One region of the Blautia sp. DFI.9.10 genome, then DNA from elsewhere that is predicted to be linked to it. Evidence: riboswitches for the same ligand, from Rfam matches in the RefSeq annotation. Region 1 holds a riboswitch; the other holds the start of a gene.

Region 1 (3,777 bases):
CGTGTTCTCAGCAACCATCGGCGGAAAATTCAATCTCGCCGCAATTTCTGCACTCATCGGTGTACAGATAAGACCCTTTGCATAAGTCGCCATGAAATTAATATTTTCCCGGGTCGCAAACTCTGCCGCACATATCAGATCTCCCTCATTTTCTCTGTCCGGATCATCTGTGACCAGAACTATTTTTCCTTCCTTAAGATCCCTAAGTGCCTCTTCAATTGTGTTGTACTGATAATTTTGTGACATAGTGTATATCCTCCTGTTCTAAAACCCGAATTCTTCAAGAAACTCCATCGTAATTCCGGATTCTTTTTTCTCTTCTTCGTTTTTTCTGATGCCAAGCAGTTTTTCTACATATTTTCCGATCACATCATTTTCCAGATTAACCAGATCCCCCGGCACCTTTTCCAAAAGGGTGGTTTCTTCTCCTGTATGTGGAATGACCGACACCTGAAAACCAGCTTCATCAACCCTTGCAACTGTCAGGCTGATCCCATCAATACAAACGGATCCTTTTTCCACGATCAGATGCAAGATCTGTGGCGATGTCTCAATCGATACCCAGATGGCATTTTCTTCCCGGAGCATGGAACGTATCACTCCAGTTCCATCAATATGACCGCTTACTATGTGTCCCCCGAACCTGCCATCTGCAGCCATTGCACGTTCCAGGTTTACCTGGCTTCCAGCTTTACAACTGCCAAGACTGCTTCTTCTGATCGTCTCTGCCATCACATCGGCAGTAAATCCGTCCGGCTGGATCGACGTAACTGTCAGACACACACCATTCACAGCAATACTGTCACCGATCCTTGTCCCTTCCAGGACTTTCCGGGCTTTCACTGCCAGGATCCCTGATTCTCCTGTCAGCTGTATATAACGGACTTTTCCTTTCTCTTCTACGATTCCTGTAAACATGATTCCTCCTGTTTTTTCTCACACACCTGACATCTTATCCGGATGTCCTCACCGATCTGGCAGATATCTGTATATTTCAGTTCTACTGCTTCAGACGGGAATTCAACTCCGATACCTTCTACCGGTGTCTTCCCGGCCACACCACCAAACAGCTTTGGTGCCACAAAAGCCTGTACTTCCTTTACAATTCCGGCTCGCAGGGCACTGTCATTTAACGTACCGCCTCCCTCCAGGAGGATGCTGTCAATACCCCTGTTTCCAAGATCTGTCATCAGCTTCTTAAGGTCTATCTGATCCTTTTCATCCGGACAGTAAATGGTCTCAACTCCCATGGTATGTAATATTTTTATTTTTTCTTCTGTATTTTTCTGATCTGCATAAGCCACGATCGTCCGGTACTTTTCCGCACTTTTTACGATCTGACTGTCCGGCGGGATCCTGAGCTTACTGTCGCACACAATCCTGACAGGACTTTTCCAGCCTTCTACCCGGACGTTTAACATCGGATCATCTGCAAGCACAGTTCCAATACCTGCCATGATCCCCATGTACTGATGCCGCATATGCTGTACTTCTTTTCTTGCCGCTTCTCCGGTGATCCATTTTGATGCTCCTGTCTTCGTTGCGATCTTCCCATCCAGTGTCATGGCATACTTCATCACCACGTATGGGGTTTTCGTAGTAATATAATGGAAAAACACCGGATTCAGCTGATCACATTCTTCTCTCATAAAATCTTCAACTACTGTTACACCGGCTTCCCTTAACATCTGTACACCTTTTCCTGCCACTTTCGGATTCGGATCTCGGGAACCGATCACCACTTTTCTGATCTTCTGTTCAATGATCGCTTCCGTACATGGAGGTGTTTTTCCATGATGACAGCAAGGCTCCAGCGTAACATAAATCACCGCACCTTCTGCTGATTCTGTGAGGGAAGCAATTGCATTACGTTCCGCATGAAGTTCTCCATACTTTTTATGATAGCCTTCCCCAATGATCCTTCCGTCTTTTACGATCACTGCCCCTACCATCGGATTGGGATTCGTCCAGCCTTCTCCTTTTTTGGCCAGCTGAATCGCCCGAAGCATATATTCCTGATCCGTCATTTTTATTCCTTCTTTCTTATTCCTGTTCTTTGTCTAGAGCGTGTTTGAAAAAGGCTTTCTGCAAGATGTGCGTCACAATTTGTGGGAGATTTTGTCCGGATGAGGGCGCCGTAGCGGGCTACGGCAACTGAATTCGGGCAAAATATACCGCAAAGTGGGGCGTGCAGATTGCAGGAATGATTTTTCAAACACGCTCTGGTACGCCGAGGCTTTTAGATCTGTGCAATCGGATTCACAGACAAGTGAGTGGTATATTTATTTCGAAAACGATGTACCAGATACAAAAAAAACCTGCAGAAATATCTGCAGGGTAGAATTGATCTGTTACATATGATCGATAAATGAATGTCTGATTCCCTATATAAAAAGCTCTGAAATGGATCACCATCTCAGAGCTCTGATACTACATTCATTCAAAAAATCAACTGTACTATCATCTTCTTCCATCCAGACTGTACTGTCGGCCCCGGAATCTCACCGGATCATGCCTCTCGGCTCGCGGGCTTTACCGCCGGTAGGGAATCTCACCCTGCCCTGAAGATATCTTTTTGTTTATTTTAATACTTTATCTGTTATTTGTAAAGCGAAATTTTTATTTTACTCATTCCATGCGGAATATTAGTTACTGGCAGGCAATCGTCGTATTACTATTCTCAGGCTTTGGTTGACAAACAGGCACGCAGGCAAAGACCGATGGCCAGCACACAGAGCCTGTGCCTTGGAAGATGAATTTTTTTATCTGCAGTTTACTATTGCTTTTTGGGCAGCAGCAAAATCTTTTTCTAGTACATAAATACATGTTGTTTCATTCTTATGATCAATTCCCGATGCAAAAGTATGATAAAAAATCAAGAAAAAAAGATTATTGATAAATGTTCCTTTTTTCAATCTCGTTTCGTAAAGAATATTATTTTCATTCAACGCTTGTGTTAACCGCACGAGATGATCCATATTATCAGTTTCACATAATTTAATTTTTCCATTATCCTGGGTATATTTCATAAAAATCTCCATTCCGCCGCCTTTGGCTGGCGGCACAAATAGTGAGGAATTATAAGCGGAAACAGGCGCAGGCCGTGACATTTAGGCGTTTTAAAAGTATCGATTATCTCTGTCAATTCATGAGCATACTTATTTTGATGTGGCAGGAAGAACCAGAGAATATATTTGACAGAGTGTCCAAGATATTTGGATAAAGAAAACCGATGGCTTTGACTGTTATCAATCTACACCATCGGCTTTCAAGGTTTTTAAATACTTAAATTCAGACTTATTAAAATAATATAATGAAAACTTAAGTTAATGGATTATTTACCCATCTGCTTTGCAACTTCCTCAGCGAAGTTCTCTTCTTTTTTCTCAAGACCATCGCCTGTCTCGTAGCGAACGAAGCCTTTGATCTGGATCTTAGCGCCGTTCTCTTTTGCTACCTGCTCTACATATTTAGCAACGGACTGTTTTCCGTCCTCTGCTTTTACGTATGTCTGGTCAAGAAGGCAGATCTCTTTAAGCTCTTTTTTGATACGTCCTGTGATCATTCCCTCGATAACCTTAGCCGGTTTCTGGGACTCCTTCGGATCGTTCTGGATCTGAGCCATAAGGATCTCTTTCTCATGCTCGATATAGTCAGCGCTTACTTCCTTGTCGCTTGTGTACTGCGGTTTCAGAGCTGCAATCTGCATAGCTACGTTCTTAGCCATCTCTTTAACAGCATCGTTAACAACATCTGTCTCAACGTCTACAAGAACGC
Region 2 (3,777 bases), on a different contig from region 1:
ACTTGAGCAGGGCTCCGATTATGAAGTAACTTATGAAAATAACATCAATGCAGGAACTGCGACTGTAAAGATCACGGGAAAAGATATTTTCTGCGGTACAGTAGAGCGGAGTTTTAAGATTACGCCAGATGAAAATGGAATGTATGTGTGCTATTTTGCGGAAAATAATGAAACATACCTGGAAACCACCTTTAAAGGAAAAAAAGTGGAACCGGAAGTGGTAATTGACGGACTGGTACAGGGAAAAGATTATACGGTAACCTATGTTAATAATGAAAAGCCTGGTGAAGCTCGTGCAGAGCTCACGGGAATCGGCAATTATAAAGGATCGGAAACATTATATTTTACTATTTACGGAAAACTGCCGGCTGCGGATCCAATAGCTGATCAGACATATACAGGAAAAGAACTTACACCTGCCATCGTAATCCCCGGATTGAAAGCCGGCGAAGATTATTATATGTACTACGAGGATAATCAGTATCCGGGTGTTGCAACGGTAACCATTTATGGTACCGGTTATTATAAAGGTACCGCAACCATTCATTTCAAGATCATAAAAAAGACAGAAAAGTTTGTCAGCAATGTTAAGCTAAACAGAACCTCTTACACTTATACGGGAAAATCCATCCGGCCATCAGTAACCGTAACTGTAAATGGAAAGAAGATCGGTGCGAGTGCTTATAAGCTGTATTACAAAAATAATAAAAATTCCGGAATTGGAACTGTACAGGTCAGAGGAATCGGAAAATACAGTCGTATCAACAAAACGCTTACCTTTAAGATCCTGCCTCCAAAAACTCTGCTGACAGGACTGAAAAAAGCAAACAGATCCTTTACCGCAAGCTGGAAGAAAAATATACAGGCAACCGGCTATCAGATCCAGTATGCAGCAGACAGCAGATTTACAAAAGAAAGAAAAACGGTCACAGTTGGAAAACAGTCTGCGACCAGATATAAGATATCAGGACTGAAAAACAAAAAGACCTATTATGTCCGCATCCGGTCATATAAAAGAGTCGGAAAAAAGGTTCTTTACAGTAGCTGGAGTACGGTAAAGAAAATCCGGGTTTGATCATAAAGGAGTGGATCTTAGATTTATATAAATGGAGCAGAATGCTTCTGTGACAGAATTAAGGCTTGTAATTATAAAAAGAGCGCGTTATAATGAACTCATAAAAAAGAAAATTTCTTCGGGGCAGGGTGTGATTCCCTACCGGCGGTATAGTCCGCGACCCGCTTTGGCGGCTGATCTGGTGAAATTCCGGAACCGACAGTAAAGTCTGGATGAGAGAAGAACGCGCAGTATTTAAAGAACGTGCTCAGTGCCCCGGGAAGAAGCTCCCGGGGCTTTTTATGTGAAGAAATTTTTTTCGCATAAAGATTTCTTGTGGAAATTTTCTTTGAATATTTCTGAAGAAGGAGAGAGAGTTATGAGTGAACAGATATTACAGAGAGGAAATGCTGTGGAAAGAAGCAGAACAAGAACCATCGCGCAGGTAGCCATGCTTGGTGCTGTGGCAGGAGTATTGATGAATCTTGAGTTTCCGATCCCGTTTCTTGCACCGTCTTTTTATCAGCTTGATTTTTCCGAGGTACCGGTTATGGTAGGAACCTTCGCTATGGGACCTGTGGCAGGTATCCTGATCGAGCTTGTGAAGATTCTCGTACATCTTGTGACTAAGGGAACCATGACTGCCGGTGTTGGTGATGTTGCCAATTTCCTGTTTGGATGTGCCTATGTGGTACCGGCCGGCCTGATCTACCGTTTCCGTCACAAAAAGAGCAGAGTACATGCAGTTGCAGGTATGGCAGCAGGAACAGTCCTGACAGCGATCCTTGCATGCTTTGTCAATGCCTTTGTATTGCTTCCGGCTTACGGTAAGGCGTTTGGAATGCCAATCGAGACCTTTATCCAGATGGGAAGCGCAGTACACAGCTCCGTAAACGGACTGCTTACCTTTGCACTGCTGATCATTGCTCCGTTTAATATCTTTAAATATGCACTGACATCTCTGATCGTATTTGTAATCTATAAGAAAATCCGTGTTGTACTGAAAGGTGACTGATCATAAGCAGCTGCCGGAGGATGAAGAAAAGATCAGAAATTGGTGGTTTCAGATAAATATCTGAGAATGTGAGAAATGCCATGTAATATATTGCCGATGGGCAGTAAATTACATGGCATTTTTTATGTCAGGCGTTTTGTTCTGCAGTTTTCATGACTCCAAGCTCACGTCTGGCAAAAACAACGGTCAGCACAAATGCAGAGGTATCTGCAATTGGTCCTGCGTACATGACGCCATCGATTCCGAAGAAGACCGGGAAGATGACGATCAGCGGCAGCAGGAAGAGCACCTGCCTTGTGAGGGACATGATCACACCAAGCCTGGCTTTTCCAATGGAGGTAAAAAAGCCGGCGGACATAGGCTGGATCCCGTTGGCAAAGGTCATCAGCATGAAGATGCGGAGATATTTTTCTGCAAAATGAAAGTACAGGTCGCTGCCGTTTCCGAAGATGCCTACGATCTGATGCGGGAAGAACTGGAAGCAGATAAAAAATATGGTTGCGATCACAGTACATAAGGTTACGGAATAGCGGTATGTCTGGCGTACACGGCTGTATTTTTCGGCGCCGTAGTTAAATCCCCAGATGGGCTGGGAGCCCTGGGAGATTCCGATGCAGATGGCCATAAATACCTGATTGACTTTGGAAATGATCCCTGCACAAGCGATCGGAATATCACTTCCGTAAGCGGAGAGTGCTCCGTAATGGCGAAGTGTATTGTTCATGACAATCTGCACTGCAGCAATGGCAACCTGATTGATACAGGATGCCATTCCCAGAGAAAAAATGGCAGACAGATTGCGTGCCTTAGGAATCAGCATGGAGTGGTCCAGGTACATTTTTCGGAGTCTGGAAAAATAAAAGATGATCAGAAGTCCGGATACAATCTGGCCGATCACGGTTGCCCAGGCTGCACCTTTGATGCCCCAGCCGAATCCAAAGATGAAAAGCGGGTCCAGGATGGTGTTGATGGCGGCACCGGCCAGGATGCAGGTCATGGAATAGGTAGGACTCCTGTCTGCTCGGATCAGGTGGTTGCCGCCTGTGCTTAAAACATAAAAGGGAAGTCCAATGGCGGTGATCCCCATGTAATCAATGGCATAGGGCATGACGTCCGGTGTTCCGCCGAAAAAATGAAGCAGTGGCTTCAGGAACAGAAGGACGATGACAGAGAGTATCGTACCGGAGATTATCAGCGCGGAGAGTCCGGTTCCTGCAATGGAGCTGGCTTTTTTTTCGTTTCCTGCGCCCATTTCCAGGTTGTAATTGGAGGCGCTGCCGATTCCCAGGAGCAGTGCAGCAGCAGTAGAGATAATGGTTACGGGAAATGCGATGTTTGTGGCGGCGTTTCCAAGCATTCCTACGCCCTGTCCGATAAAGATTTGGTCAACGATATTGTACAGAGCGCTGACCAGCATGCTGATGATGGCGGGAATGGCGAATTTGGCGATCAGGCTGCCTACAGGGGCGGTTCCCAGAGGGTTTTCGGCCTGGGCAGCATTGGTCTGGTTTTTCAATGTTTTTTCCTTCTTTCTTGTCTACAGTAGCTGTTTGGTAATGTGATAAGTGGATTTTTAATTTTATAGCAGGGTATTTATTATAGCACTATTGTGAAGGGAGTGTAAGTATAAAAAATTGACCTTTGGTTTTGGATGGGATAAAATGTTTTTAGAAAAATTTTCGGGAAGGAGCTTTTCAGATGGGTAAGA

The links. A riboswitch is a leader RNA that binds a small molecule or an ion and turns the genes downstream of it on or off. The one in region 1 is predicted to bind FMN.
Region 2: linked by a shared signal. The riboswitch ahead of NE671_RS13940 (ECF transporter S component) and the one ahead of NE671_RS15975 (DUF6783 domain-containing protein) in region 1 are both predicted to bind FMN.

Annotation. Positions count from the first base shown of each region.
Region 1 is NZ_JANGAA010000001.1:39,807-43,583, reverse strand. It holds gene NE671_RS00180 (bifunctional 3,4-dihydroxy-2-butanone-4-phosphate synthase/GTP cyclohydrolase II) at 1-246, opposite strand, end outside; gene ribE (riboflavin synthase) at 265-918, opposite strand; gene ribD (bifunctional diaminohydroxyphosphoribosylaminopyrimidine deaminase/5-amino-6-(5-phosphoribosylamino)uracil reductase RibD) at 900-2,027, opposite strand; partial or broken gene NE671_RS15975 (DUF6783 domain-containing protein) at 2,030-2,155, opposite strand; partial or broken gene NE671_RS15970 (DUF6783 domain-containing protein) at 2,105-2,341, shown strand; FMN riboswitch at 2,459-2,573, opposite strand; gene NE671_RS00165 (hypothetical protein) at 2,763-3,029, opposite strand; gene tsf (translation elongation factor Ts) at 3,335-3,777, opposite strand, start outside.
Region 2 is NZ_JANGAA010000027.1:20,215-23,991, forward strand. It holds gene NE671_RS13935 (fibronectin type III domain-containing protein) at 1-1,075, shown strand, start outside; FMN riboswitch at 1,186-1,303, shown strand; gene NE671_RS13940 (ECF transporter S component) at 1,434-2,069, shown strand; gene NE671_RS13945 (MATE family efflux transporter) at 2,197-3,585, opposite strand; gene NE671_RS13950 (NUDIX hydrolase) at 3,768-3,777, shown strand, end outside.